2 regions of the Rhodoferax aquaticus genome follow, and region 2 is predicted to be linked to the other one. Evidence: riboswitches for the same ligand, from Rfam matches in the RefSeq annotation. Region 2 holds a riboswitch; the other holds the start of a gene.
The links. A riboswitch is a leader RNA that binds a small molecule or an ion and turns the genes downstream of it on or off. The one in region 2 is predicted to bind S-adenosylhomocysteine.

Region 1: it holds a riboswitch for S-adenosylhomocysteine, as region 2 does, so the genes downstream of both, ahcY (adenosylhomocysteinase) here and EXZ61_RS21195 (homocysteine S-methyltransferase family protein) in region 2, are expected to answer to the same signal.

What each region holds. Positions count from the first base shown of each region.
Region 1 is NZ_CP036282.1:3,964,406-3,968,498, reverse strand. It holds gene EXZ61_RS18390 (alpha-glucosidase family protein) at 1-422, shown strand, start outside; gene EXZ61_RS18385 (LacI family DNA-binding transcriptional regulator) at 509-1,525, shown strand; S-adenosyl-L-homocysteine riboswitch at 1,616-1,735, shown strand; gene ahcY (adenosylhomocysteinase) at 1,798-3,225, shown strand; gene EXZ61_RS18375 (TlyA family RNA methyltransferase) at 3,225-4,093, shown strand, end outside.
Region 2 is NZ_CP036282.1:4,601,221-4,605,313, reverse strand. It holds gene recQ (DNA helicase RecQ) at 6-1,856, opposite strand; S-adenosyl-L-homocysteine riboswitch at 2,054-2,134, shown strand; gene EXZ61_RS21195 (homocysteine S-methyltransferase family protein) at 2,158-3,234, shown strand; gene EXZ61_RS21190 (hypothetical protein) at 3,291-3,896, shown strand; gene EXZ61_RS21185 (Gfo/Idh/MocA family protein) at 3,952-4,093, shown strand, end outside.

The sequences.
Region 1 (4,093 bases), 640 kb from region 2:
CATGGCAGGCTTCTGCCGATGACCTTGGTTTCTCTGCGGTGGATGTGGTGACCAGCAAGCCTTGGTTACCAGTGGCCCACGCGCATCAATCGTTGGCCGCTGACGTGCAAGCGCAGCAACCCGACTCCTTGTTGAACTTCTACCGGCAACTCTTGGCTTGGCGCAAGCAACAGTCACCGCTGATCAATGGCCGCCTCCAACTCTTGCCCTCACACCCGCAGGTGCTGGCATTTGTTCGCAGCGAGGGTGCGCAGCAGATCCTGTGCGTGTTCAACTTTAGCGATGCGGAAGCTACGTTTGCCTTGCCCGCAGCATGGGGTGAAGCCGCACTTCTACCCAGCAGTGGCTTGGATGGTGCGGGATTGCAAGGGCGCACTTTGGTTTGCAAGCCATGGGGTGGTGCCTTTGTCGCAGCGGTTTAATTGGGCCACTCTGGTTTTGCAAAACGCCAGCGCTTAGGCTAGTCGATGGTCCTACTACACTTGCCTACGAATGAGAGGACCCGTGTGTGAATATTCGAGAGTTGGCCAAAGCGCTTGGTTTATCGACCTCTACGGTCAGTCGTGCCTTGAACGGCTACCAAGACGTCAACGCCCAAACCCGCCAGCGTGTGCAAGACATGGCCAATGCGCTTGGGTACCGTCCTGATGCCGGAGCCCGGCGTTTGGTGCGAGGGCGGGCGGATGCCATTGGTATCGTCTATTCCGCAGCGGTAGACAACCTTGGCAATCCCCAGTTCTTGGAAATGGCCAGTGGCTTGTCTGACCGCTTGGAGCAAGACCATTTGGATCTATTGCTGGCCGTCGCTCAGCATGAAGGCGAGTGGAGCATGGTCGAGCGTTTGTTTAGAGGCGGACGAGTAGACGCCGTGATTGTCCCCAACACGTTTGTACAAGATGAGCGCGTCGAGCAACTGCTAGAAAAGGGCTACCCTTTTGTCGCCTATGGCCGAACGTCTACACATGCGGATTATTCATGGTTTGACTTTGATAACGAGCGCGGCAGTCACCTCGCAGTCAACCATCTGTTGGGCTTGGGACATCGACGCTTTGCATATGTACACGCCCCTTTGGAGCTGAATTTTGCTAGCCAGCGGCATGTGGGTTTTCTGGCGGCCTTACGTGCGGCTGGCTTGGATTGCCCCTTGTCATATCAAGTGTCAGGTGTTAACGATCGCCGAGGCGGCCTGGGCGCTGTCGCACGGCTATTGGCCTTAGAGGCGCCCCCCACCGCTATCGTTGTGGATAACAACTTGGGTGGCGTAGGCGTGATACGCGGTTTGATGGATGCTGGCATCCGCGTGGGGGCAGATGTGTCAGTGGTGGTGCACGGTGACATTCCAAGCGACACCCTGCTCCCAGGTATGCACGTCACCACGGTATCCCAAGCCACGCCCTACCAGTCTGGGCAAACGATGGGGGATATGCTGGTGAGGGTTCTCAAGCACCCGGAAGCTGGACCCTACCAAGTCTTGCGCCAGCCCGCCCTCATCATCGGAACAAGTTCCTCTCTTTGTCGTAATTAGGTGCTAGAACGTACGGGAAAGCCCCACTTCTATTTTGCTTAGATCGGCAAGCGGGCTGGTGCAGAAATTCAGATGCAGATAGAATTGCGACTTTCCGAGGAGCGTTGCAGCCCGCATTGGTTTTTCTAGGCACTGAAAAACACAGCTGGTGAGGCTCGGAAATCGCTAAGCAGCCATTGCTTGGCGCTTCCCCAACGGCGCTCACCCACGGTCTTTGTGGTGTGAGTCTTTGCACCCCTATCCGTGGCACTTAACTTATGCATGGAGCCAACATGAGTGCTGTTCTTACACCTAACGTCGATTACGTCATTGCTGACCTTTCTCTTGCCGCCTGGGGCCGCAAAGAGTTGCGTATCGCTGAAACTGAAATGCCCGGCCTGATGGCCATTCGCGAAGAGTTCGCCAAGGCCCAGCCACTTAAAGGCGCTCGCATTACCGGCTCCTTGCACATGACCATCCAAACGGGCGTGTTGATGGAAACACTGCAAGCCTTGGGTGCCCAAATCCGTTGGGCATCGTGCAATATTTTCTCCACCCAAGACCACGCAGCGGCAGCGCTGGTGGAAGCCGGCACTCCCGTGTTTGCCTACAAAGGTGAAAACCTGACGGACTACTGGGATTACACCCACCGCATTTTCGACTTTGGACCCGCTGGCTCCGAAGGCGAAGGTCCCAACATGATCTTGGATGACGGTGGTGACGCAACCTTGCTCATGCACTTGGGCAAACGCGCTGAGAAAGACCAGTCCGTGTTGAACAACCCTGGCAGCGAAGAAGAGACCTGCTTGTTTGCTGCCATCAAGGCCAAGCTCGCGGTAGACCCCACCTGGTACAGCCGCAAGAGCGCGCACATCATCGGTGTGACCGAAGAAACCACTACGGGCGTGCACCGTTTGAAGGAAATGTCTGCTGCCGGCAGTCTGATGTTCCGTGCTATCAACGTGAACGACTCTGTGACCAAGAGCAAGTTCGACAACTTGTACGGTTGCCGTGAGTCTTTGGTGGACGGTATCAAGCGTGCCACAGACGTGATGATTGCAGGCAAGGTAGCGTGCGTGGCCGGTTACGGTGACGTCGGCAAGGGCTCGGCACAAGCTTTGCGTGCTCTGAGCGCGCAAGTGTGGGTCACCGAAATCGACCCTATCAACGCGCTGCAAGCCGCCATGGAAGGCTACAAGGTCGTGACCATGGAATACGCGGCTGACAAAGCCGACATTTTCGTGACCACCACTGGCAACAAGCGCGTGATCACCCATGACCACATGAAGGCCATGAAAGACCAAGCCATCGTGTGCAACATTGGCCACTTTGACAACGAGATTGACATCGCGTCCATCGAAAAATACGAGTGGGAAGAGATCAAACCCCAGGTGGACCATGTCATTTTCCCGGACGGCAAACGCATCATCCTGTTGGCAAAAGGCCGTTTGGTGAATCTGGGTTGCGGAACCGGTCACCCCAGCTTTGTGATGAGCAACAGCTTTTGCAACCAAACCATTGCCCAAATCGAGTTGTTCACACACAGCGATTTCTATGAGCAAGGTAAGGTCTACGTCTTGCCTAAGCACTTGGATGAAAAAGTGGCGCGCTTGCATTTGAAGAAGGTTGGCGCGATGTTGACGGAGTTGACTGACGAGCAAGCTAGCTACATCGGCGTGCCTAAGCAAGGCCCTTACAAGCCTGACACCTACCGTTACTAATGCGCGCTGATCAACTTCTGGTAGTACGCGGCTTGGCGAGCACTCGCTCCCAAGCCCAGCGTTTGATTGCCGATGGCGTGCAGTGGCGTAGAACTACGATCACTGGGGAGGAATGGAAGACCGTTGTCAAAAACGGTGATGAGATTCCAAATGATGCCCCTATCCAACTTTTGGACGACTCCGAAGCACGTTATGTGTCCCGCGGCGGCCTAAAGTTGGAGGCCGCGCTCAAGCATGTGGGACTGTCTGTCACAGGAATGGCCTGCTTGGACGTGGGGCAATCTACCGGAGGTTTTACCGACTGCCTGCTGCAGCACGGCGCAGCCAGCGTCGTGGGCGTCGATGTAGGTAGTGCGCAACTGCACCCTCAACTACGCGAAGATCCTCGGGTCTTGTGCGTAGAGGGTGTAAATGCGCGTTCATTAAATGCTACTGATTTGATAGCTGCTTACGCTGACAGTACGGGCGCTGATGGTCAGTTTGAGGAAGATGACTTCGAAGATTCGGAGTTTGATGAATCGACTGAGGCTTTGTCCCCAGATGCAGCGGCTACTTCACTTGCTGAATCTGAGTTTGCGCCGGCCTTTGACTTGCTTGTTGCTGATTTGTCGTTTATCTCTCAGACCTTGGTCTTGCCCGCAGCGGTTCCTTTTTTGAAGCCTGGTGGCTATCTCCTCACTTTAGTGAAACCTCAGTTTGAACTGCAGCCTGGCCAAGTAGGCAAGGGCGGCATTGTCAAAGACGCAGCGATGTACCCTCTGGTGGAGCAGCGCTTGCGAGACGCATGTGCGGCAGAAGGCCTGTTGGTGTCTGACTGGTTTGATTCCGCGATTGAGGGAGGCGATGGCAACCGGGAGTTTTTTATATA
Region 2 (4,093 bases):
CAGGATTACTGGCTCTGCGCGAGCACACGCAGCACCTCCTGCGCATAAGCTTCCAGCTTTTTTGCCCCAATACCGCTGATACCTTGCAAGTCTTCTAGCGATTGGGGCGAGCGCTGCGCAATAGCGGCCAGCGTCGCATCATGGAAAATGACATAAGCGGGTAGGTTGTGCTCCTTGGCGACCTCAGCGCGCCAGGCCTTCAGCGCTGAGTACCGCATCAAAGCCTCGCTGTCCAACTGAATCGGGGCTTTCACAATGGCACCCAAGCGGGGGTTACGCTTAGACTTTCGCTCCGCCGGGCTAGACACCGACTCCCGTAAGCTCACTGCAACCTCACCCTTCAAAACGGCGCGGGCCTGCTCTGTAAGTTGCAGGGTGTTGAATGCTTGGGCATCTACGGTTACCGCACCCATCGCGATGAGTTGCCGTAAAACCCCTCTCAGTTGCAGTTCACTAAAGTCGGCACCGATGCCAAAGGTGCTCAAGCTGGCGTGGTTGTACTGGGTCACTTTGTCAGTGACTTTGCCCCGCACAATGTCCATCAAATGCCCTGCACCAAAGCTGATGCCACTCATCTGCTGAATGCGGTAAATGGTTGACAACAGCTTGCGTGCGGCGTCGGTGCCATCCCATACTTCAGGCGGGTTCAAGCAGTTGTCGCAGTTGCCACACGGCGTGCTGCTCTCGCCGAAATAGGCCAACAAGCGCACGCGGCGGCAGTCTGACGCTTCGGCTAGGCCCAAGAGCGCATCGAGCTTGCCACGCATGACTTGCTTGAATTCCTCGCTGGCCGGGCTCTCGTCAATCATGCGGCGCTGGTTCACCATGTCTTGCAAGCCGTAGGCCATCCACGCTTGGGCGCTCAGTCCATCACGCCCGGCGCGGCCTGTCTCTTGGTAGTAGCCTTCGATATTTTTGGGCATGTCCAAATGCGCCACAAAACGCACATCGGGCTTGTCGATACCCATGCCAAACGCGATGGTGGCCACCATCACGATGCCCTCTTCGCGCAAGAAGCGGTCTTGGTGCGTTTGTCGGATCTTGGTGTCCAGCCCTGCGTGGTAGGGCAAAGCGTTCAGGCCTGCATCCACCAGCGTTTGGGCAATGTCTTCGACCTTGCGGCGGGACTGGCAATACACAATGCCCGCATCACCCTCATGCTCCCGGGCAATAAAGCGCAAGAGCTGCTGGGTGCTGTCTTTCTTCTCGACGATGGTGTAGCGGATGTTGGGCCGGTCAAAGCTGCTGACAAAGGCGCGGGCGTCTTGCAGCTGCAAGCGCTCCAAAATGTCGGCCCGCGTCAGGTCATCCGCCGTGGCCGTGAGCGCCATGCGCGGCACGCCAGGGTAGCGCTCATGCAAGACCGTGAGCGCGCGGTACTCAGGGCGAAAGTCGTGTCCCCATTGGCTTACGCAATGGGCTTCGTCAATGGCAAACAGGCTGAGCGTGCCGCGCTCGAACATGGAGTCGAGCTGGGCCAAAAAGCGTGGAGTCGTGACCCGTTCCGGTGCGGCGTATAGCAGCGTGATCTCGCCGCGCAGCATGCGCTGCTCCACTTGGTATGCCTCATCACTGCTCAGTGTGGAGTTCAAAAAGGCAGCGCTCACGCCCGCTTCATGCAGTGCACCCACTTGGTCGTGCATCAGCGCAATCAGCGGCGAAATCACCACCGTGACCCCATGCCCGGCTTGCTGGCGGGCAATAGCCGGGATTTGGTAGCACAAGGATTTGCCACCGCCCGTGGGCATGAGTACCAGCGCGTCTCCGCCTGCGCCCACATGCTCAACAATGGCTTCTTGGGGCCCCCGAAACTGCGCGTAGCCAAAAACGTCGTGAAGAACCTGAGCGTAGGACAAAGTGATTGCTATATAAACAGTAGCTGCTTGCGCAGTATCTACGGGCGCAGAAGGCCAAAACTGCCTAAAGTCATACCGCAAACCAGCCCAAGCTCGTGGTTTGCAAGCGGGTGGTTAAGTGGCCTATTGTCTTCGACCTTGGCGTGACAGCGTTTGTTTGGCAAGACGTAAAGCAATTGCCTGCACTAAAATTCACGCTCCCAAGGGGCGCTGCAGCGGCTGAAGTGTGTTGCCACACTCCCCGCCAGGCTTGGGTTGGACAACCGCGCTCACTTGTTTGACATTCACCAGGTGAGCCCGCATGAAAAACATCACATACACCCGCGCCCAGCAATTGCCCGGCATCTTGGCACAACGCATTGCCATCTTGGACGGTGCCATGGGCACCATGATCCAGCGTTTCAAATTGGGTGAAGCCCAGTACCGTGGCGAAGGCTACACCGGGCCCGGTGGCCAAGGTGACCGGTTCAAAGACTTTCACCGGGACATCAAGGGCAATAACGAATTGCTGAGCCTGACCCGGCCAGACGTGATCAGTGACATCCACGAGCGTTACTTGGCGGCCGGTGCTGACCTGATTGAAACCAACACCTTTGGTGCCACCACCGTGGCGCAAGCGGACTACGACATGGGCGAGTTGGCCTATGAAATGAACGTGGTGTCGGCCAAGTTGGCGCGCGCAGCGTGCGACAAATACTCCACGCCCGACAAGCCCCGTTTTGTGGCCGGTGCCTTAGGCCCCACGCCCAAAACCGCCAGCATCAGCCCCGACGTGAACGACCCCGGCGCACGCAACGTCACGTTTGAAGAGCTGCGCGCGGCCTACTACGAGCAAACCAAAGGCTTGGTCGAAGGTGGCGCCGATGTGATCTTGGTGGAAACCATTTTTGACACCTTGAACGCCAAGGCGGCCTTGTTTGCGGTGGACGAATACTTTGAAGCCAGTGGTGAACGCCTGCCTATTTTGATCAGCGGTACGGTAACCGATGCCTCCGGCCGTATCTTGAGTGGCCAAACCGTGACCGCGTTTTGGCACAGCGTGCGCCACGCGCAACCACTGGCGATCGGGCTGAACTGCGCTTTGGGCGCTGCGCTCATGCGCCCCTACATTCAGGAGCTGCACAAAGTGGCACCGGACACGTTCATTAGTTGTTATCCCAACGCCGGTTTGCCTAACCCCATGAGCGACACCGGCTTCGATGAAACCCCCGATGTCACCAGCCGTTTGGTGCGTGAGTTTGCTGCCGAAGGCCTGGTCAATATCCTGGGCGGTTGCTGCGGCACCACGCCCGACCACATCGGCGCCATCGCCCAAGCCGTTGCCCCCGTTGCCACGCGTTCGCTGAATCGAAACTATTTCTACAAAGACGCGGCCTGAGGCTAATTCCGCTGATTTTCCCATGTAACAATGCATCCCTTTTTTCAGGGGGATAGATGAAAACTAAATTGTTAGCCCTTGCATTGGGGCTGGGCGGTGCACTGGCGCATGCGGATACTACCAATTGGCGCTTCTATGGTATGGCTGGCACGGGCTTTGGCGGTGAGTCCATCCTCAAGGGCGGCTACACAGATGGCTCAACTTGGAATGTGAAGACCGGTCTTGGTTTGCTGTACAAGGTTGGCATGGATTACCGTGTAGCACCAAAGTTCACAGTGCAAGGAACTTTAGGTCGTCAACGCACAGCCACCAATGCGTCGGACGCCGAACTCGCTCTGACTACTAACTCAGCGGAATTGATGGGCTTTTACGACATGGCGCCTAGCTGGCGTCTGGGGGCCGGTGTGCGTGTACTCACATTGGCTGAGGTGACTGGCACAGGTCTGGCTACGGGCCTTCCGGTTGTTGGTCGCTATGAGAGTGAGCCAGGCGCAGTGCTTGAGTTGCAGTACGTCTTGGACTCTACGCCCCCTAAAAAAGGCAATGATCCTGGCCAATTTGGTATCAGCTTGCGCTACGTGAGTGAAACCCTCAAGCCTGTCGCGGGCGGTGCCAGTAAAAATGGGGACCATTCCGAGCTCGGACTGTTCCTGTACTACTAAGCCATCAGAACCTATCCACGGTGTAACTGCAACCCCACTACCAAGGCAATTTTTCATGCAAAAAGTTCAGTGGGGCGTGCTCAGCACGGCCAAGATCGGGGTTCAAAAGGTCATCCCGGGCTTGCAAGGTAGCCAATGGTGCGAGGTGCGCGCCATTGCCTCGCGCAACGCCGCGTCTGCACAAGCGGCGGCTGACA